Regions from separate parts of the Bacillus sp. T3 genome, predicted to be linked through region 1. Evidence: a T-box and tRNA genes for the amino acid it is inferred to sense, from the RefSeq annotation. Region 1 holds a T-box; the other regions hold tRNA genes.

Region 1 (6,832 bases):
ATGAGCGTCAATTCCGTAACCTTTTCGACAAAGCTGGCAAAATGCAAGGTAAACACGGTGAAAACTTCATGGTTCTTTTAGAATCACGTTTAGATAACGTTGTTTATCGTTTAGGCTTAGCTCGTACTCGTCGTGCAGCTCGCCAATTAGTTAACCACGGTCACGTTATGGTTAATGGAGCTCGTGTTGATATTCCATCATACCGCGTAGCACCTGGTCAAACTATCACTCTTCGTGAAAAGTCTCGTAATCTTGATGTTGTGAAAGAAGCAATCGAAGTAAACAACTTCGTTCCTGATTTCTTAACTTTCGATGCAGACAAATTAGAAGGTACTTTCACTCGTTTACCAGAGCGTTCTGAATTACCAGCTGAAATTAACGAAGCTCTTATCGTTGAGTTCTACTCTCGTTAATAATTACTTCGTAAATAGCAACTGCAAAAGCCCTAGAATTCGTTCTAGGGCTTTTTTATTTTTGGCGCAATTATAACTGAACGGTGATTTCATTGTATTTAAAAAATAAAAGGAGAAATTCCGTTTATTTTAGGAAACACCTGTATTTCCTTTAAAATAAGGGGAATTTTTCCGTTTATATGATCCAAATCTTTGGATTTTGTCTTATTTAGAGCAGTTAACGGAAATATCTCCCCTTATTTTGTTCCTTAAGCATCCTCTATATACATTAGACGGAATTTCTCCGCTTATATTTCTCATACCTACTCGAAAATCAACAATGAATAATAAAAGAGCCAGAATAGAAAAAATGCGGTACTTTAACCTCAAATAAATTGAGGTTAAAGTACCGCATAAAAGTCGCACACCTAATTTACATTTCTAAATCACTCACATTTCCCTTTTTCCTAAATATGTTATCTAAGGAAAGTAAGTGTTTCGATGGATTCGAACGAACAAAAGATGGATATAGAAATTATTAATTATGTGTTACCCATCTTAGACATTATCGTAATTTTGATGCTTGAAGATGAACCAATCATCGCTATCGTCCTTGTTCTACTTCTTAAAATAACTACTGAAGATCGGATCGCCCGAATCGGCTTAATCCTATTAGTTATTGTATTGGGAGCGCAGAAATTGTAGGGTCACACGACTGTTCAAGATACCTTTAGTATTTAATTAACGTATACTTCTTCTTCCCGCGCCGTACAATGGTAAATTGATTTTCAATTCGATCCTTAACAGAAAGAACATAGGCAGGATCTGTCACTCGCTCTCCATTGATGGAAACTGCTCCATTTGTAATATCCTCACGCGCTTGACGTTTTGACGGAGAAATTTTGGCGTTAACAAGCAGATCAACAAGTCCCAGTTCTTCAGCCGAAGCATCAAAGGACGGTACATCCTTAAACCCTTGCTTAATTTCTGCTGCAGTTAACGTTTTAACATTCCCACTGAAGAGTGCTTCGGAAATGCGAATCGCCTGGTCTAATGAATCCTGACCATGAATCATTCGTGTCATCGCTTCTGCTAATGCTTTTTGTGCCTTGCGAAGATGTGGTTCCGCTTGAACAGAAACCTCTAACGCTTCGATTTCTTCCTTTGTTAGGAACGTAAAGAATTTTAAATATTTCACAACATCGGCATCGGCTGTGTTAATCCAAAATTGGTAAAATTCATAAGGGGATGTCTTTTCAGGATCAAGCCAAATTGCACCGCTTTCCGTTTTACCAAACTTCGTACCATCTGCCTTTGTTACAAGCGGAATCGTTAATCCAAATGCTGGCTTAGCACCCTCTGGTTTCATTTTTCGAATTAATTCCAAGCCTGTAGTGATGTTGCCCCATTGGTCACTTCCACCAATTTGCATACGGCATTGATGGTTCTCATAAAGATGGAAGAAGTCCATTGCTTGTAAAATCGTATACGTAAATTCTGTAAAAGAAATTCCTGTATCTAAGCGTGATGAAATCGTATCCTTCGCTAGCATGTAATTGATTCCAACATGCTTTCCAAAGTCACGTAAAAACGTAACGATATCCATTGAGCCAGCCCAATCATAGTTATTAACCATGATTGCCCCATTTTCACCTTCGAAATCAAATATTTGCTGTAATTGCTTTTGCAGACAGCTTACATTAGATTGAACCGTTTCAAGCGTTTGTAATTTCCGCTCTTCTTTCTTTCCGCTCGGGTCTCCGATTAACCCAGTCGCACCTCCGACAAGAACAATCGGACGATGTCCAGATAGCTGGAAGCGACGCAATGTTAAAAATGGCAGTAAATGGCCAATATGCATGCTGTCAGCAGTTGGGTCAACCCCGCAATATAAGGATATTTTTTCATTGCTTAATGTCTTCTCAATGCCCTCTTCATCGGTTTGCTGATATACAATCCCTCTCCAAGTCAGGTCTTTTAATAATTCATTCATGTTTTAGCCTCCTTTAAAATTACTTAATTAAAATTGAACTGTGATAATGCTAACTGTTGATTCTGCTATTTTGTTGATTGGAGCGGAAGGTGCGAGACTCCTGCGGGAGAAGGTGTCACGGGAGACCCCACAGGCGCTTAAGCGCCGAGGAGGCTCCCGGACTCCCCGCGGAAAGGGAGCACCTGGAGCGGAAATCAACAGACTAGTTTTACAGTCCAAAAAAAACAAAAAACGCCCCTGCATATGCAGGGACGCTATTTTTAGCGCGGTACCACCCAGATTAAAAACCACATTCGGTTTTCCACTTAAAAAAATAACGGTTCATCCGTTTGCTGCTACATAAGACAAGTTCACAGCAAATGCTCAGAGAGGTAATTCATTCTTCTATTTGTATCGGCTCGCATCTTCCGCCGACTTTCTGATAAACAGGGATAGAAGGACTACTTATTCTCATCAACGCAAATATTCAATTCATTATTGCTTTTTTACCATATTTTGAATGAACTTGTCAACTCAACATGATAATTACAGGAAATTTGGCGATGCTTGTCATTTTCATTGTTGCAATATGCTATAATGTATGTGATTTTAGGGGGTTTGATATGTCAATGAGCAATAACCAAAATTGGAAAGAAAAGCTTAGGTCTTTCGTCCAGCTTTTTACAAATCAAAAAACAGTAAAAGGTGCTCGAATTACCTATCAGGTAATATGGAATCTTGCATTATTATTTATTATTGTTCTCATTATTGGCGGTACTTTCGCGCTAGGTGTTGGCGGAGGCTACTTTGCATCTCTTGTAAAGGACGAGCCAATCCGCTCCTATGCAAGCATGAAAAAACAAATATATAACTACGAAGAAACATCAGAACTATATTATGCGAATGATGTGTATCTCGGCAAATTACGCTCTGACATTGATCGCGAGGAAGTCAAGCTCGATCATGTCTCAAAGTATCTACAAGATGCCGTAGTCGCTACAGAAGATGAATACTTTTATCAGCATAACGGTGTTGTTCCTAAGGCCATCTTCCGTGCATTATTCCAAGAGGTATCAAACGCCTCTGTTCAAACAGGTGGAAGTACGCTGACACAGCAGTTAATAAAAAACCAGCTTCTAACTAATGAAGTATCCTTCGAACGAAAAGCGAAAGAAATCTTGTTAGCCCTTCGCTTGGAAAAATTCTTCAATAAAAAAGAAATATTAGAAGCTTATTTAAATGTTGCAACCTTTGGCCGAAACTCTTCTGGCCGCAATATTGCAGGAGTACAAGCTGCTGCGAAAGGGATTTTTGGAGTCGAAGCAAGCCAATTAAATCTGCCACAGTCAGCATTCATTGCCGGTCTTCCGCAAAGTCCGTTCGGCTACACTCCCTATACCCAAAATAAGACAGTCAAGAATAATTTAACACCCGGCTTAGAAAGAATGAAGACGGTGTTAAAAAGAATGTATGATGGTGGCTATATTAATGACCAGCAATATAACGAAGCGTTAGCGTATGACGTGACAAAGGATTTTATCCCACCTACACAATCACCACAGGAGGCCCATCCTTGGCTTACAGCAGAAATCGAAACACGTGCAATTGATATATTGGCGGGGATTTTAGCCAAAAAAGATGGATATGAAGAGCAAGATATCAAAAACGATAAAGAACTAATGGCTGAATACCGAGAAATCGCCGACCTAAATATTAGGCAGAACGGATACAAAATCCATACAACCATTAACAAAGAAATTTATGAAGCTATGCAGCAGGTAAAAGATAATTACCCGCATTTTGGTCCTGATAAAGCTCAAGTAACGACAGACCCAGAGACAGGTGAAAAGGTCACGGTAATGGAACCAGTGGAAGTAGGTGCCATCCTGATTGAAAACAAAACAGGAAAAATTATCAGCTTTGTCGGTGGTCGAAATTATGAACGCGAACAATTGAATCATGCTACGAGCGCAGTTCGCCAAAACGGATCGACAATGAAGCCATTGCTCGTATATGGCCCGGCGTTTGAGCTTGGAGCGGCCCAGCCCGGTACGATTTTACCCGATGTAGCATTAAAGCTTGCACCGGGACTTAATCGTCCATGGCCACAAAACTATGACCGTCGCTATAGTGGTCTAACATCAGCACGATACGCCTTGACCAAATCCTATAACGTTCCAGCTGTTAAGCTGTACAAAGATATCATTAACCAGAGACCCGCAAAGTATTTAGAAAAGATGGGGTTCACTTCTTTAGTTGAACCAGATTACACAAACCTCGCAACCGCAATCGGTTCCTTAGAAAACGGGGTAACGGTAGAAGAAAATACAAATGCCTTTGGGACATTTGCGAATAATGGACAATTTATTGATGCCTATATGATTGAAAAAATAACAGATCGTGATGGAGAAATCATCTACCAGCACAAAGTAAAACCAGTCGATGTATTTAGCCCTCAGACCGCCTATTTAACATTAGATATGATGCGGGATGTTATCACGCGAGGGACGGCCACATCCATTAATGGCCGGTTAAAATTCAAATCCGACTGGGCTGGAAAAACTGGTACAGGAAACCAGTTTTATGATTCATGGTTTGTTGCATCCAATCCAAATGTTTCGTTTGGGATCTGGACTGGATACGATACACCAAAATCATTACAATCTGGTGGTTTAAGCTATAGTATCAGAACCAATTACTTGTGGGCTGACTTAATGAATGCCGCGTATGATATCAATCCTGACTTAGTCGACCCGGCTGAATCGTTCCAAATGCCAGAGGGGATTGTAAGAAAATCATTTTGTGCAGCATCAGGCTTATTACCGTCAGGTGCCTGTTCAAGAGCAGGATTAGTTGAAACAGACCTGTTCAATGTTAAATATGCTCCAACCAAGGTGGATGACAGTTTAATTGAAGGGAAATTCGTAGAAATTAACGGCAACAAATATTTAGCACTTGATTCCACTCCAAGTGAATTTGCCCAATCCGGTGTGATTTTAAATCCTGATTATGTGACAAAGATTATGGGGAACACATCGAATGCCAGCCAATTAATACCGAAAAAAGACCGCTGGGCGAAAGTACTCGTTCCAAGTGCAAAAATGTCTGATGATGGAAATACACCGACACCATTAAGTGTCCATCAATCTGGAAACTCGATAACATGGTCAAGCCATCCACATCATGACATTGTAGGATATCGAGTCTATAAAGAATCTGGCGGTAAAGTTGCTAGCATAAAATCAGGCTCCTCTCTTACCTATTCAGCTGGAAGTGGTTCCTATTATGTGACGGCAGTCGATATTGCCTGAAAAGAATCTTCTCCATCCAATATCGTTCAAATTGGTTCTGAACCAAAAGAAGGAAATGAAGATAAAGCGAACAATCCAGGAACTTAACATTGAAACAAGGCAGGCTCCCAAAGGAGCCTGCCTTGTTTATGTCCACTCTATTAATCTTCCATTGTAGATAGGTCACCAGTTGGTAGATTCAATTCCCACGCCTTCAATACGCGGCGCATGATTTTACCACTTCTTGTTTTCGGTAAGCTATCGCGGAAGTCGATTTCACGTGGTGCAGCATGTGCAGCTAATCCTGTTTTAACAAATTGACGAATATCCTCTTTCAATTCATCACTAGCCTCGAAGCCTTCACGTAACGCTACAAATGCTTTAATGATTTCTCCTCTGATTGGATCAGGCTTGCCGATAACACCCGCTTCCGCAACGGCTGGATGCTCTACTAGCTTACTTTCAACCTCAAACGGGCCAACACGTTCACCAGCTGTCATAATCACATCATCAACACGTCCCTGGAACCAGAAGTATCCCTCGTCATCCATATAAGCAGAGTCCCCGGAAACGTACCAATCACCAGGCATAAAATAGGATTCAAATTTCTCTTGGTTGCCCCAAATCGTATTCATCATTGAAGGCCAGCCTTTTTTAATAGCCAAGTTCCCCATGCGGAATGGAGGAAGTTCAATACCTTGGTCATCAACGATAGCAGCTTGTACACCTGGAATTGGTTTCCCCATTGAGCCAGGCTTAATTTCCATACAAGGGTAGTTACAAATCAGTTGAGCACCCGTTTCAGTCATCCACCAAGTGTCATGAATACGTAAGTCAAATACCTTCGCTCCCCATCTTACAACTTCAGGGTTTAATGGCTCACCAACGCTGAGGATGTGGCGAAGACTGCTTAAATCAAAGCGTTTTACCACTTCATCTCCTGCCCCCATCAGCATTCTAAATGCCGTAGGCGCGCTGTACCAAACTGTCACACCGTATTCTTCAATCATGCTATACCAGGCATCTGGGCTAAATCTCCCACCTATAATAACGTTGGAAGTACCGGTTAACCATGGTCCAAAGATTCCATAAGAAGTACCTGTAACCCAACCTGGGTCAGCTGTACACCAATACACATCCTCTTCTTGTAAATCTAGCACCCATTTTGCTGTTTGATA
Region 2 (6,832 bases), 1.4 Mb from region 1:
CGTGATGCGCTCATTGAAGCAACAGCAACAAGAATGAGGCCTATTTTAATGACAGCAGTTGCCACAATTTGCGCAATGCTCCCACTGCTGTTTAAGAAAGCCGAAACCGGAAGCTTAGTATCACAAAGCCTAGCTATTGTTGTTATCGGTGGACTGGCGTTGGCGACGCTCCTAACCTTGATAGTCATCCCATGTATTTATGAACTGCTTTACTTTAAAAAATCAAGAAAACAGCGATTAACACCACCAACGGAAACAGATATAACGATGTAAAAGAAAAAGAGTAATGAGGTTTTTTGACCTCGTTACTCTTTTTGGTTTATTAGTTTTTCGTTAAAACCGTCAATCCTAAACTAAACTTCTACCTTCCTATCATTTTGCATCTCAATTTTCCTAATTAACCCTTCAACAAAATTAGGCTGAACCATGATGGTTCTCGCTAGACCGATAAAGTCAATCTCGCCCTTTTCGACCATTTCAGTTGCGATGTCAATATTCTCTAATTCACCGGCTTCCGATAACGGGAATCCCAATGTTACTTTTAACAGTACGAATCATTTCTCTTAGCATGGCCTGTCCAGGCAGGCGTAACGGTGGCATTAAGCCCGTTGATACATCAAGAATATCAATACCTGCTTCCTCTAGCATTTTCGCAACAAAGCAGCCTTCATTTAATGTCAGCCCACCTGGCAATAGATCATCCAGCCCTAAACGGACTAACAGGAGAAAATCCGCTCCTACTGATCTTCGAATTTCTGTTACAATTTCAAGTAAAAGTCGACTGCGATTTTCAAGACTGCCGCCATATTCATCGTCTCGAAAATTCGTCAATGGTGATAAAAATTGGGACAATAAAAAGCCGTGACAGTTGTGGATTTCTACCCCATCAAATCCTGCCTTCTTTACACGAAGGGCAGCCTTAACAAACTCAATCTTGATCACTTGAATTTCCTCAATGGTTAAGGCTCTTGGCATCGAACGCTGCAAAACTGGATGCATCACTGCGGATGGAGCGACTGCCTCCATACCCGTTAACACAGGGTCGGCAGCACTCCCTGCGTGATTAATTTGAACAACCGCAATTTGTTCATTTTTATGGATAACATCAGCAAGCTTCACCAACCCCTCGATGCATTCATCACGGTCCACATATACAAGTTTCTCTCGATATTGCCCTGCTCGATTAATAGCCGCCTGTTCAACGACAATTAAGGCTGGCCCTTTGCGCTGCTCATATATGGACAATAATTCCTCCGTAATAAGCCCATCCTGTGTTGCTTTCGATATATCAAAGGGTGCACAAACATAGCGATTTTTGAACACAAGATTTTTAATCGCCTGTCGCTGTAATAATATTTTGCTATGATTCATTTTCCTTCTCCCTTACCATGAATGACTTATTCTTCACTCTAATACAACTTTCTCAAATATTATTTAAAAATATTGACAATGTTAGTAAAAGAGTGGAATACGACATTTCAGTACAATAACAACTTCTTAGAAATACCTCGTTTAATATTACTAAAATTAGCCATATTAAAGAGAGGATCATAGGAGGAGTGAATGAAATGGAATACTTATCAAGAGAGCAAATCATCAATCAATTGCAGCAGTCCTTTCAGCCCTATCTTCAACAATTTGGTTTAGATGATATCGGAGTGTTTGAAGAACATGGCCAAGGTAATCAATACTACATTGGCTATTCAGCTAAAAAAGGTGACAAAACCTATCATATTCATACTCCATTTATGAAGAATAATAATGGTGAACTAGCACCATTAAACCAAAATTGGACGGTGGAAACGGACGAACCAGATAGGAAAGATCATGGCGGTTATCAAAATGTCGAAAGTGCCCTTCGAGATATATAATCATTAACAGAACAAAAGCGCAAGGCGCCCGCCTATCGGCGACAAGCACAAGACGAGCTGGCCGAAAGGTTGTTCTTTAACCTTTTGGACGGATTGGCTTGTGACCTCGAGCCGATGGCGCCTGGAGCTGGACACCCATCAAAATTTTATACTTTCTTATCTTTCAAAAAGGATACAGGAAAAATCATGTCCAAAAGCATGGTCTTCCCTATATCCTTTATTTATGGTCAATTTTGCCCCTCTACTCCTTGTCGCTTTCATTTCAACCATTAATTCCTTTGTTCATATAACCATTCTATTTGTTATAATTGTATTGGTATTTTTATAAAGTATATAATACATTTATCTTTTATTAATAAATAAAGCAATATTGTATTTCTGACAACGTTGAGGAGTCTACAGGATGACTGAAAAAGAACCAAACTATATATCGCAATCAAATAAAATGTGTGAAGAAAGTGGAATGAATCCTAATGAAATAACGTTTCCAAAAAAAATTATGACGGAACAAGAACTTTTCATCAAAAGAAAGGCTTACAATGAGATTTTATCTGTTGTTAGTTTTTTCTCCTATAAACTTTTGGATTCCTTAAAAGGAACCCCTTTATTAATTGCCATCTCTGATTCTGAAGGATATTTATTAGATACAGTTGGTGACGAAACTATAAAGGCAACCGTAGAGCAATTAGGAATAAAATTGGGATGTCGTTTTTCCAGGGAAGACATGGGTACTAACGTAGTTAGCTTGGCATTAGAGCAAAGACATCCTGTAAGATTAATAGGCGAAGATCATTATCATAAGTTTCTTCATGAAATTGCTTGTTATGGTGCACCATTCCATTATACGGATGAAAATAATTTACTTGGTAGTGTTGGTATTATGATGCCCATTGCTTATCAAAATCCCCTATTTTTATCTATGCTATCTCAGGTTGTAGATTCAATTGAAAGAGAACTGTTACTAAGAAAACAAAATCGAACCCTTAGTATCATGAATCAAGTTATGTTAAGCAAATCAAAAAATGGGATCGTCATTACAGATGAAGCGGGTATTACAACAGATATTAATACGGTTGCTGAAAAAATATTAAACTTAAGTAGAAAATCTGATTTAGGAACGAGCATATATAAGTCCGCTTTTATTGGAAATCATTTTAAACGCGTAATTGAATGTGAAGAAATATTTGAAAATGTAGAACTGAAATTTAATAACTCTGCCGGAAAACCAGTAGTCTGTTTATTAGATGCCCAACCCATCTATGAGGAAGGAAAAGTGGTCGGAGCTTTCGCAAAGTTCAGGGACATTACTGATCGGTATTTAATGGAGGAAAAAATAAAACAGGCTGAAAAACAGGGTCTTGCGGGTCGAATTGCAGCAGGTATTGCACATGAAATAAGAAATCCGTTAACAACCGTTAGAGGATATTTACAGTTTCTTGAAAAAGATGTTGATCCAAAAACATCGCAACTTTTCTCCAGTTTATTAATTCCAGAAATTGACCGTGCTAATAAAATCATTACTGATTTCTTGAGAATCGCAAAGCCTGCGGCAAAAGAATTTGAAATTATACAGGTGCAACATTTCCTTGTTGACTACCTATGGAAATTTCTCGAAAGTGAAGCATTGCTTCACAATATTGAAATAAACGTAGACATTCATCCTGCAACAAAAAATCTTTCCATCCATTGTAATCGTGAAGAATTGTTGCAGGTATTTATCAATTTATTTCAAAATTCCATGCAGGCTAAAGGGAATAAGCCGCTAAACATTAAAATCAAAACCAAACTAGCTAACTCCCACGTTCAATTTATCTTTAGTGATAATGGAAAAGGAATCGACGCTTCTGTTCTTACTCATATATTCGAACCATTCTTTTCTACTAAGGATATTGGTACTGGACTAGGTTTATCAGTGTCTCAAAAAATAGTCGAGAACCATCATGGCTCAATTCAGGCGAACAGTAACGAAAATGGAACTGAATTTATTATCGAGCTTCCTTTCATAGACTCACAAATGTAATAATGTTGAGATTTTCAAAAATATCTATATAGTAAAACGGCACCTAGTATACTTTTAGGTGTCGTTTTTTACCTTACCTACTTTATCTTTATATTGGTAGATTCTTTTTCACAATGGTTATTTTATGCTCCATCCTTTATCACAGAAAAAGAAAGGGTAAAGCCATACGGCTTTACCCTTTCTTAATATTTCGCACCTTATAGGATTATCTCCACTTAGCTACGACATAATTCTATCACTGTCTTTGCTAAATCTTTGCAAATATAGAGTGGGCCTAAATGGACTCGAACCATCGACCTCACGCTTATCAGGCGTGCGCTCTAACCAGCTGAGCTATAGGCCCATATTTGGAGCGGGTGATGGGAATCGAACCCACAACAACAGCTTGGAAGGCTGTGGTTTTACCACTAAACTACACCCGCATATTTAAAATTTTGAAGGCAACACCAGATTTGAGACTGGGATTTGAACCTCTTAGCTTTATTGTATACAAATGGCTGGGCTAGCAGGGATCGAACCTACGAATGACGGAGTCAAAGTCCGTTGCCTTACCGCTTGGCTATAGCCCAATAAAAGTTATTAAAATGGGGCGACTGATGGGAATCGAACCCACGAATGCCTGAACCACAATCAGGTGCGTTAACCACTTCGCCACAATCGCCATAAATGGTGGAGGGGGACGGATTCGAACCGCCGAACCCTGAGGGAGCGGATTTACAGTCCGCCGCGTTTAGCCACTTCGCTACCCCTCCATATAAGAAAGAAATATAAATAAATTTCATGGTGGCTCAGGACGGAATCGAACCGCCGACACAAGGATTTTCAGTCCTTTGCTCTACCGACTGAGCTACTGAGCCACATTACTTTCAACAGTAGGAATCACTACTGGTATAAATATGGCGGTCCGGACGGGACTCGAACCCGCGACCTCCTGCGTGACAGGCAGGCATTCTAACCAACTGAACTACCGGACCATATTGCGGGGACAGGATTTGAACCTGTGACCTTCGGGTTATGAGCCCGACGAGCTACCGGGCTGCTCCACCCCGCGACGGTAAAAATTTATAAAGTTTTCTTCATGCCCTAAGTCTTAGTAAGGGCTGTCCCGATTTCAGTTAGCATACTCAAGGAGCTGCTCAATCGGTACAACTCGCAGTTTTATCAATGAAGTAACACTCGTTGCTCCACCCCGCGACGGTAAAATTTTAAATTTGATATAAATATGGCGGAGGAAGAGGGATTCGAACCCCCGCGCGGTTTAACCCGCCTGTCGGTTTTCAAGACCGATCCCTTCAGCCGGACTTGGGTATTCCTCCATATAAATAAATCATATAAGACTCAAACAGTCATGAGCATTTTTTAATTCTAAACAGCGAGGCTTAAAATTCAAAAAAATGGTAGCGGCGGAGGGGATCGAACCCCCGACCTTACGGGTATGAACCGTACGCTCTAGCCAGCTGAGCTACACCGCCAAAAATTATATTTAAGATGTTTTTGGTGGAGTCTAGGGGGATCGAACCCCTGACCTCCTGCGTGCAAGGCAGGCGCTCTCCCAGCTGAGCTAAGACCCCATACACAATGAGAAGTTTTAATGGTCGGGAAGACAGGATTCGAACCTGCGACCCCTTGGTCCCAAACCAAGTGCTCTACCAAGCTGAGCTACTTCCCGTAATTAAGCGCGCCCGAAAGGAGTCGAACCCATAACCTTCTGATCCGTAGTCAGACGCTCTATCCAATTGAGCTACGGGCGCATATAGTTTTTTTGATTTGCTATCACAAAACAAAAATGGTGCCGAGGACCGGAATCGAACCGGGTACGGTAGTCACCTACCGCAGGATTTTAAGTCCTGTGCGTCTGCCAGTTCCGCCACCCCGGCAATATCATTGGAGCGGAAGACGGGATTCGAACCCGCGACCCCCACCTTGGCAAGGTGGTGTTCTACCACTGAACTACTTCCGCGAATATATGGTGCGGGTGAAGGGAGTCGAACCCCCACGCCTTGCGGCGCTAGATCCTAAGTCTAGTGCGTCTGCCAATTCCGCCACACCCGCATATATTCATATTAATGGTGAGCCATGAAGGACTCGAACCTTCGACCCTCTGATTAAAAGTCAGATGCTCTACCAACTGAGCTAATGGCTCGAAAAATGGTGCCGGCTAGAGGACTTGAACCCCCAACCTACTGATTACAAGTCAGTTGCTCTACCAATTGAGCTAAACCGGCATATGGTGGAGGATGACGGGCTCGAACCGCCGACCCTCTGCTTGTAAGGCAGATGCTCTCCCAGCTGAGCTAATCCTCCACATATTGGTGACCCCTACGGGATTCGAACCCGTGTTACCGCCGTGAAAGGGCGGTGTCTTAACCGCTTGACCAAGGGGCCATCTGAGAAAAATTGACAAAATAAAAACCCCAAAGGGGCTTAGCCCGGCAGCGTCCTACTCTCACAGGGGAGAGCCCCCAACTACCATCGGCGCTGAGAAGCTTAACTTCCGTGTTCGGTATGGGAACGGGTGTGACCTTCTCGCTATCGCCACCAGACTATTTAACTGAGAAAATTCATTCTCTCAAAACTAGATAATGTAGAAGAAGAAAAACGTTTTTTGGTTAAGTCCTCGATCGATTAGTATCAGTCAGCTCCACATGTCGCCACGCTTCCACCTCTGACCTATCAACCTGATCATCTTTCAGGGATCTTACTAGCTTGCGCTATGGGAAATCTCATCTTGAGGGGGGCTTCATGCTTAGATGCTTTCAGCACTTATCCCGTCCGCACATAGCTACCCAGCTATGCCTTTGGCAAGACAACTGGTACACCAGCGGTGCGTCCATCCCGGTCCTCTCGTACTAAGGACAGCTCCTCTCAAATTTCCTGCGCCCACGACGGATAGGGACCGAACTGTCTCACGACGTTCTGAACCCAGCTCGCGTACCGCTTT
Region 3 (6,832 bases), 1.6 Mb from region 1:
CATCCTTTTCAACATCTGTTCCTCCCACAAATAGCTATTTATATCCTCTTCTAAGCAAGAAATGATATTCACCAACTGAACTGACAATTATTTCATGAAAACAACTCAAAAATTATTATCATAATTTTTACCTTAATAATGTAAATTATAACAAAATTCAGAAAATAGTTTCAACCAAACAAGTAAGGGATCAAACCCTATCCCATTTAATAAATTATTTTCTTATAATTATCAATTTTCCATTTTTGTTAATTTACACAAAATAAATATACCCTAAAGAGAAATTTTTTTAGTGTTAACTCAATTGGGTACATTTATTTTATTGGTATTTTCTTACTATTTTCTGGCTAGAACCTAACTAATGTAGATTTATATTTTAAACCTTCCTATTAGCATTTTTAATTCTTGTGCCATTTTGGTTAAATATCCTGAGGCAGTTGTAATTTCTTGCATAGCAATCAATTGTTCTTTTGACGAGTATGCTACATTTTTGGAAGTTTCCGCCGAATTCCTGGCTATTGATGCAACTTCTTCCACCGAAGAAGAAACTTTATCTGTACTTTCAGTCATTTGAACTGTTACAGTTGATAGCTCATGTGTTTGAGATGCAACATCTTGAGTAGCTATTAGAATCTTCTTAAATACCTCTTCAACATTTTTAATTTGTTTGATTCCTTCGTTCATTTCATCTGTTACTTTATCTATGGATCGAATTGTATTAGCAGAGTCTTTTTTCATAATTTCAATTAATTGCGAAACTTGCTTTGCCGAATTGGAAGTTTTATCAGCTAATTTACGTACCTCGTCGGCTACTACAGCGAACCCTCTACCTTGGTCCCCAGCCCTCGCAGCTTCAATTGCGGCATTTAATGATAGTAAATTTGTTTGGTCCGCTATATCGGATATTAAAGACGCAATCTTAGCTATTTCATTTGAACTTTCAGCTAATTGATTTACATAATTTGCTGATTCATTAAATGACAAATTAATGTTTTCCATTTGTTGTGCCGTTTTCTTTATAGATTGGTTTCCTTGTTCAACTTGTACTTCTGTTTTAGTGGAATGAACGGAAATTACTGAAACGGTTTCCGTAACATTTCGAATGCCTTCTACCATTTCCTTAACTTCATTTAAGGATTCAATTGTACGTAAAAGTTGCGTCTCTGAACCACTCGCTACTTGTTCAACGGATGTTGATATTTGATGGGAAGCTTGCGTTGTCTCCTCAGAACTCGCAGAGAGTTGTTCAGCCGAAGTAGCTGCCTGTTCAGTTGTTTGAGCTACAGCTTTAATTAAAGCTTTGAAATTATTTATCATGATATTTATTGAATTACCTAATTGGCCTAATTCATCTTGCCGGTTGCTAACTTTATCCTTCACAAAATATGTAAGATTTCCATCTGATATCTCTTTTGATATGGAAACTAAGTACTTTATTGGTTTTAAAATTGATCGATTAATCAATACAGATAATAAAATTAACACTAAGATTAATATTAAACCAATATTAATCGTTAATTTTAATATTTCACTTTTTACCTTGGTAGTTGTTATGTGCTCTTGATTTAAATATAAAACACCAATCGGTTTACCAGATATATCTTTAAGGGTAGTACTCATTTCAGCATATTCCACGGAATTACGTTGAAATGTTTGAAATAACTTTTTCGTTGGATACTTATTTAATTCAGCTAAATTTTTGGAGAGTTTATCCAATGTAATATTATTAGAACTGGATAAGAAGGTCCCGTTATTAGTCAATAAAGCAATATTGTCTTGTAACGTATCCTGAATATCCCCTAACGCTTTATTATCAAGTATTCTTCCAAAAATCAATATACCAGTTGGTTTAGCATCCCCGTCTTCATTTGTGATTTTAGATGCAGCGATTACAGCTAAGCCTTTTTCCGTTTCCATTAATCCCGTAATTTCATTCTTAGTTTCTAAACTTTCAATAATTGTTTTATTAGATAACCTACCAACAAACTCTTTTACATCTCCAACTTGAGAGATGACATTACCCTTTAAATCAGTAGTGGTTATAAAGGAAACATTTGGGATAACCTCAACGCCAACATTAACATTTTCCTCAATCCAAGGAATATCTTTATTTTTCACAGCTTCTCTATTTTCTTCCCAATTGGAATTAGTCTTTATAACTCCAAGTAGATTTTCACCAAAATTTTCAAATATCTTTTGAGATATCTCGTTTGCTACAAGGACTCGTTCTCGTTCCATTTTAGTCAGATCTTTTTCAATACTGGTATGTAGAAAATACCCAAGAATTAATATAGGTATTACTAAAAATATGATAAAGAAACCTATCATTTTAGTTAGTAAAGATTGGGGAATTTTATTTTTTTTCATATACGCCTCCACATAATAATTAATTAAATAAAACTTACTTCTAATACTTTTTTATCATGATTAACTTAAACATCATTCATGCTATGCACGGAATTTTTAATTACCTTTATAAATGATTAATTTGAAATCACCTCATAGTTTAAAATACAAAGAAAATCCTTGAAATTTTATATTACAATAGTCCTAAAACAAATGTTATTCAATAGTGAATTTGTCATAGAATATTCGAATATTTTAAACTTTAAAAAGTTATTTATTATCAAATTAAGAAAAATCTAATTATAAATGGGATGTGTATCTATTCTCTATTGCAGATGAAAACTTGTATCAGCCTCTCAGGTCAATCATTTCCACAAAGGCTCCAGGGGATCGCGGTAGGGTTGTTGAAACGTTACAATGATCAGTTACTAAACAATCTTTAATCAGTTGAATTTAGGTCTTTTGTTGGGGAATTAGTAAATATGGATGTATGAGGTCTTAAATTTCTAATTTTGCGACCATCAAAAAAATTATGCACCATTTTATGTATACGATATTTTTGTAGGAATCAAACTTGAGATTAATAAAAAAACGTTTCTTACACATTGTAAGAAACGTTTTTTTATCGCAATAACATGCGATGAGTTGATACCGGTGGTCGGGGTCGAACCGACACTCCAGAAGGAACACGATTTTGAGTCGTGCGCGTCTGCCAATTCCGCCACACCAGGCGCGGTATTATTAACTTTTTAAATGCCGAGGGCCGGAATCGAACCGGTACGGTAGTCACCTACCGCAGGATTTTAAGTCCTGTGCGTCTGCCAGTTCCGCCACCCAGGCGTAAAAATCTAGCTAAAAGTTATTTATCAAATAAATGGAGGCGGCAACCGGATTCGAACCGGTGGTAAAGGTTTTGCAGACCTCTGCCTTACCACTTGGCTATGCCGCCATGTTAATTAAAATTGGAGCGGAAGACGGGATTCGAACCCGCGACCCCCACCTTGGCAAGGTGGTGTTCTACCACTGAACTACTTCCGCGAAAATGGCTGGGCTAGCAGGGATCGAACCTACGAATGACGGAGTCAAAGTCCGTTGCCTTACCGCTTGGCTATAGCCCAATATTAATTAATTATAATGGGGCGACTGATGGGAATCGAACCCACGAATGCCTGAACCACAATCAGGTGCGTTAACCACTTCGCCACAATCGCCACTATAAAATTTGGCAGGGGTAGTAGGAATTGAACCCACACCAAAGGTTTTGGAGACCTTCGTTCTACCTTTAAACTATACCCCTATAATAAATGGTGGAGGGGGACGGATTCGAACCGCCGAACCCGGAGGGAGCGGATTTACAGTCCGCCGCGTTTAGCCACTTCGCTACCCCTCCACATATAATAATCATTTTTATTTTAAGTCATATAACTATAAATGGTGGCTCAGGACGGAATCGAACCGCCGACACAAGGATTTTCAGTCCTTTGCTCTACCGACTGAGCTACTGAGCCATAAATGGCGGTCCGGACGGGACTCGAACCCGCGACCTCCTGCGTGACAGGCAGGCATTCTAACCAACTGAACTACCGGACCGTTATTGCGGGGGCAGGATTTGAACCTGCGACCTTCGGGTTATGAGCCCGACGAGCTACCGGGCTGCTCCACCCCGCGACGGTAAAAATTATTTATTCTTTTAAAAATATGGTGGAGGATGACGGGCTCGAACCGCCGACCCTCTGCTTGTAAGGCAGATGCTCTCCCAGCTGAGCTAATCCTCCACAAACATTTAGATAATGGTGACCCCTACGGGATTCGAACCCGTGTTACCGCCGTGAAAGGGCGGTGTCTTAACCGCTTGACCAAGGGGCCATATTGTTTAAAGTTATAATGGCGGAGAGCAAGGGATTTGAACCCTTGAGACAGGGTTACCCGCCTACACGATTTCCAATCGTGCTCCTTCGGCCACTCGGACAGCTCTCCAATATGGCTCCGCAGGTAGGACTCGAACCTACGACCGATCGGTTAACAGCCGATTGCTCTACCACTGAGCTACTGCGGAATAATAAAATTTTGTAACAGCCCAGGCAACGTCCTACTCTCACAGGGGGAGAGCCCCCAACTACCATCGGCGCTGAGAAGCTTAACTTCCGTGTTCGGTATGGGAACGGGTGTGACCTTCTCGCTATCGCCACCAGACTATTATTTTCATAAAGACATTATTTATTATAATAATGTTTTTATATTTTTGCAAGAGAATTTTTATTTCATTCCCTCAAAACTAGATAATGTAGAAGAAGTAAAACGTTTTTTGGTTAAGTCCTCGATCGATTAGTATCAGTCAGCTCCACATGTCGCCACGCTTCCACCTCTGACCTATCAACCTGATCATCTTTCAGGGATCTTACTAGCTTGCACTATGGGAAATCTCATCTTGAGGGGGGCTTCATGCTTAGATGCTTTCAGCACTTATCCCGTCCGCACATAGCTACCCAGCTATGCCTTTGGCAAGACAACTGGTACACCAGCGGTGCGTCCATCCCGGTCCTCTCGTACTAAGGACAGCTCCTCTCAAATTTCCTGCGCCCACGACGGATAGGGACCGAACTGTCTCACGACGTTCTGAACCCAGCTCGCGTACCGCTTTAATGGGCGAACAGCCCAACCCTTGGGACCGACTACAGCCCCAGGATGCGATGAGCCGACATCGAGGTGCCAAACCTCCCCGTCGATGTGGACTCTTGGGGGAGATAAGCCTGTTATCCCAGGGGTAGCTTTTATCCGTTGAGCGATGGCCCTTCCATGCGGAACCACCGGATCACTAAGCCCGACTTTCGTCCCTGCTCGACTTGTAGGTCTCGCAGTCAAGCTCCCTTGTACCTTTACACTCTACGAATGATTTCCAACCATTCTGAGGGAACCTTTGGGCGCCTCCGTTACTTTTTAGGAGGCGACCGCCCCAGTCAAACTGCCCACCTGACACTGTCTCCTACCCCGATTAGGGGTATGGGTTAGAATTTCAATACAGCCAGGGTAGTATCCCACCGATGCCTCCACCGAAGCTGGCGCTCCAGGTTTCTACGGCTCCTACCTATCCTGTACAAGCTGTACCAAAATTCAATATCAGGCTACAGTAAAGCTCCACGGGGTCTTTCCGTCCTGTCGCGGGTAACCTGCATCTTCACAGGTACTATAATTTCACCGAGTCTCTCGTTGAGACAGTGCCCAGATCGTTACGCCTTTCGTGCGGGTCGGAACTTACCCGACAAGGAATTTCGCTACCTTAGGACCGTTATAGTTACGGCCGCCGTTTACTGGGGCTTCGGTTCAAAGCTTCGCTTGCGCTAACCTCTCCCCTTAACCTTCCAGCACCGGGCAGGCGTCAGCCCCTATACTTCGCCTTGCGGCTTTGCAGAGACCTGTGTTTTTGCTAAACAGTCGCCTGGGCCTATTCACTGCGGCTCTTCTAGGCTTTAACACCCAAAAGAGCACCCCTTCTCCCGAAGTTACGGGGTCATTTTGCCGAGTTCCTTAACGAGAGTTCTCTCGCTCACCTTAGGATTCTCTCCTCGACTACCTGTGTCGGTTTGCGGTACGGGCACCTTTTATCTCGCTAGAGGCTTTTCTTGGCAGTGTGGAATCAGGAACTTCGGTACTATATTTCCCTCGGCATCACAGCTCAGCCTTTACGGAAACGGGATTTGCCTCATTTCCAGCCTAACTGCTTACACGCACATATCCAGCAGTGCGCTTACCCTATCCTCCTGCGTCCCCCCGTTGCTCAAACGATAATGAGGTGGTACAGGAATATCAACCTGTTATCCATCGCCTACGCCTTTCGGCCTCGGCTTAGGTCCCGACTAACCCTGAGCGGACGAGCCTTCCTCAGGAAACCTTAGTCATTCGGTGGATGGGATTCTCACCCATCTTTCGCTACTCATACCGGCATTCTCACTTCTAAGCGCTCCACCAGTCCTTACGGTCTAGCTTCAACGCCCTTAGAACGCTCTCCTACCACTGACATCGTAGATGTCAATCCACAGCTTCGGTGATACGTTTAGCCCAGGTACATTTTCGGCGCAGAGTCACTCGACCAGTGAGCTATTACGCACTCTTTAAATGGTGGCTGCTTCTAAGCCAACATCCTGGTTGTCTAAGCAACTCCACATCCTTTTCCACTTAACGTATACTTTGGGACCTTAGCTGGTGGTCTGGGCTGTTTCCCTTTTGACTACGGATCTTATCACTCGCAGTCTGACTCCCACGGATAAGTCTTTGGCATTCGGAGTTTGTCTGAATTCGGTAACCCGATGAGGGCCCCTAGTCCAAACAGTGCTCTACCTCCAAGACTCTTACTACGTGAGGCTAGCCCTAAAGCTATTTCGGAGAGAACCAGCTATCTCCAAGTTCGATTGGAATTTCTCCGCTACCCACACCTCATCCCCGCACTTTTCAACGTGCGTGGGTTCGGGCCTCCAGTTGGTGTTACCCA

The links. A T-box is a leader RNA that pairs with one kind of tRNA and senses whether it is charged. The one in region 1 lies ahead of tyrS (tyrosine--tRNA ligase), so its partner is inferred to be a tRNA-Tyr.
Region 2: it has a tRNA-Tyr gene. The T-box ahead of tyrS (tyrosine--tRNA ligase) is inferred to sense a tRNA for this amino acid. The anticodon was not compared.
Region 3: it has a tRNA-Tyr gene. The T-box ahead of tyrS (tyrosine--tRNA ligase) is inferred to sense a tRNA for this amino acid. The anticodon was not compared.

What each region holds. Positions count from the first base shown of each region.
Region 1 covers NZ_CP137761.1:1,097,405-1,104,236, reverse strand. The annotation lists gene rpsD (30S ribosomal protein S4) at 1-413, shown strand, start outside; gene RGF10_RS05680 (hypothetical protein) at 894-1,097, shown strand; gene tyrS (tyrosine--tRNA ligase) at 1,123-2,385, opposite strand; T-box leader at 2,630-2,851, opposite strand; gene RGF10_RS05670 (transglycosylase domain-containing protein) at 2,994-5,675, shown strand; gene acsA (acetate--CoA ligase) at 5,816-6,832, opposite strand, start outside.
Region 2 covers NZ_CP137761.1:4,252,111-4,258,942, forward strand. The annotation lists partial or broken gene RGF10_RS21760 (efflux RND transporter permease subunit) at 1-273, shown strand, start outside; gene RGF10_RS21765 (hypothetical protein) at 354-533, opposite strand; gene RGF10_RS21770 (NADH:flavin oxidoreductase) at 505-1,371, opposite strand; gene RGF10_RS21775 (DUF5634 family protein) at 1,569-1,871, shown strand; gene RGF10_RS21780 (ATP-binding protein) at 2,275-3,891, shown strand; tRNA gene RGF10_RS21785 (tRNA-Ile) at 4,161-4,234, opposite strand; tRNA gene RGF10_RS21790 (tRNA-Gly) at 4,240-4,313, opposite strand; tRNA gene RGF10_RS21795 (tRNA-Gln) at 4,386-4,460, opposite strand; tRNA gene RGF10_RS21800 (tRNA-His) at 4,477-4,552, opposite strand; tRNA gene RGF10_RS21805 (tRNA-Tyr) at 4,559-4,643, opposite strand; tRNA gene RGF10_RS21810 (tRNA-Phe) at 4,673-4,748, opposite strand; tRNA gene RGF10_RS21815 (tRNA-Asp) at 4,789-4,865, opposite strand; tRNA gene RGF10_RS21820 (tRNA-Met) at 4,869-4,942, opposite strand; tRNA gene RGF10_RS21825 (tRNA-Ser) at 5,115-5,207, opposite strand; tRNA gene RGF10_RS21830 (tRNA-Met) at 5,287-5,363, opposite strand; tRNA gene RGF10_RS21835 (tRNA-Ala) at 5,387-5,462, opposite strand; tRNA gene RGF10_RS21840 (tRNA-Pro) at 5,484-5,560, opposite strand; tRNA gene RGF10_RS21845 (tRNA-Arg) at 5,569-5,642, opposite strand; tRNA gene RGF10_RS21850 (tRNA-Leu) at 5,679-5,768, opposite strand; tRNA gene RGF10_RS21855 (tRNA-Gly) at 5,777-5,851, opposite strand; tRNA gene RGF10_RS21860 (tRNA-Leu) at 5,859-5,943, opposite strand; tRNA gene RGF10_RS21865 (tRNA-Lys) at 5,959-6,034, opposite strand; tRNA gene RGF10_RS21870 (tRNA-Thr) at 6,041-6,116, opposite strand; tRNA gene RGF10_RS21875 (tRNA-Val) at 6,120-6,195, opposite strand; tRNA gene RGF10_RS21880 (tRNA-Glu) at 6,202-6,276, opposite strand; rRNA gene rrf (5S ribosomal RNA) at 6,319-6,434, opposite strand; rRNA gene RGF10_RS21890 (23S ribosomal RNA) at 6,497-6,832, opposite strand, start outside.
Region 3 covers NZ_CP137761.1:4,095,058-4,101,889, forward strand. The annotation lists gene RGF10_RS20910 (DUF6241 domain-containing protein) at 1-15, opposite strand, end outside; gene RGF10_RS23985 (methyl-accepting chemotaxis protein) at 370-1,317, opposite strand; partial or broken gene RGF10_RS23990 (CHASE4 domain-containing protein) at 1,318-2,367, opposite strand; tRNA gene RGF10_RS20920 (tRNA-Leu) at 2,996-3,077, opposite strand; tRNA gene RGF10_RS20925 (tRNA-Leu) at 3,101-3,186, opposite strand; tRNA gene RGF10_RS20930 (tRNA-Cys) at 3,222-3,295, opposite strand; tRNA gene RGF10_RS20935 (tRNA-Gly) at 3,310-3,384, opposite strand; tRNA gene RGF10_RS20940 (tRNA-Gln) at 3,390-3,464, opposite strand; tRNA gene RGF10_RS20945 (tRNA-His) at 3,482-3,557, opposite strand; tRNA gene RGF10_RS20950 (tRNA-Trp) at 3,570-3,643, opposite strand; tRNA gene RGF10_RS20955 (tRNA-Tyr) at 3,652-3,736, opposite strand; tRNA gene RGF10_RS20960 (tRNA-Phe) at 3,779-3,854, opposite strand; tRNA gene RGF10_RS20965 (tRNA-Asp) at 3,860-3,936, opposite strand; tRNA gene RGF10_RS20970 (tRNA-Met) at 3,941-4,014, opposite strand; tRNA gene RGF10_RS20975 (tRNA-Val) at 4,046-4,121, opposite strand; tRNA gene RGF10_RS20980 (tRNA-Glu) at 4,138-4,212, opposite strand; tRNA gene RGF10_RS20985 (tRNA-Ser) at 4,232-4,323, opposite strand; tRNA gene RGF10_RS20990 (tRNA-Asn) at 4,328-4,402, opposite strand; rRNA gene rrf (5S ribosomal RNA) at 4,423-4,539, opposite strand; rRNA gene RGF10_RS21000 (23S ribosomal RNA) at 4,652-6,832, opposite strand, start outside.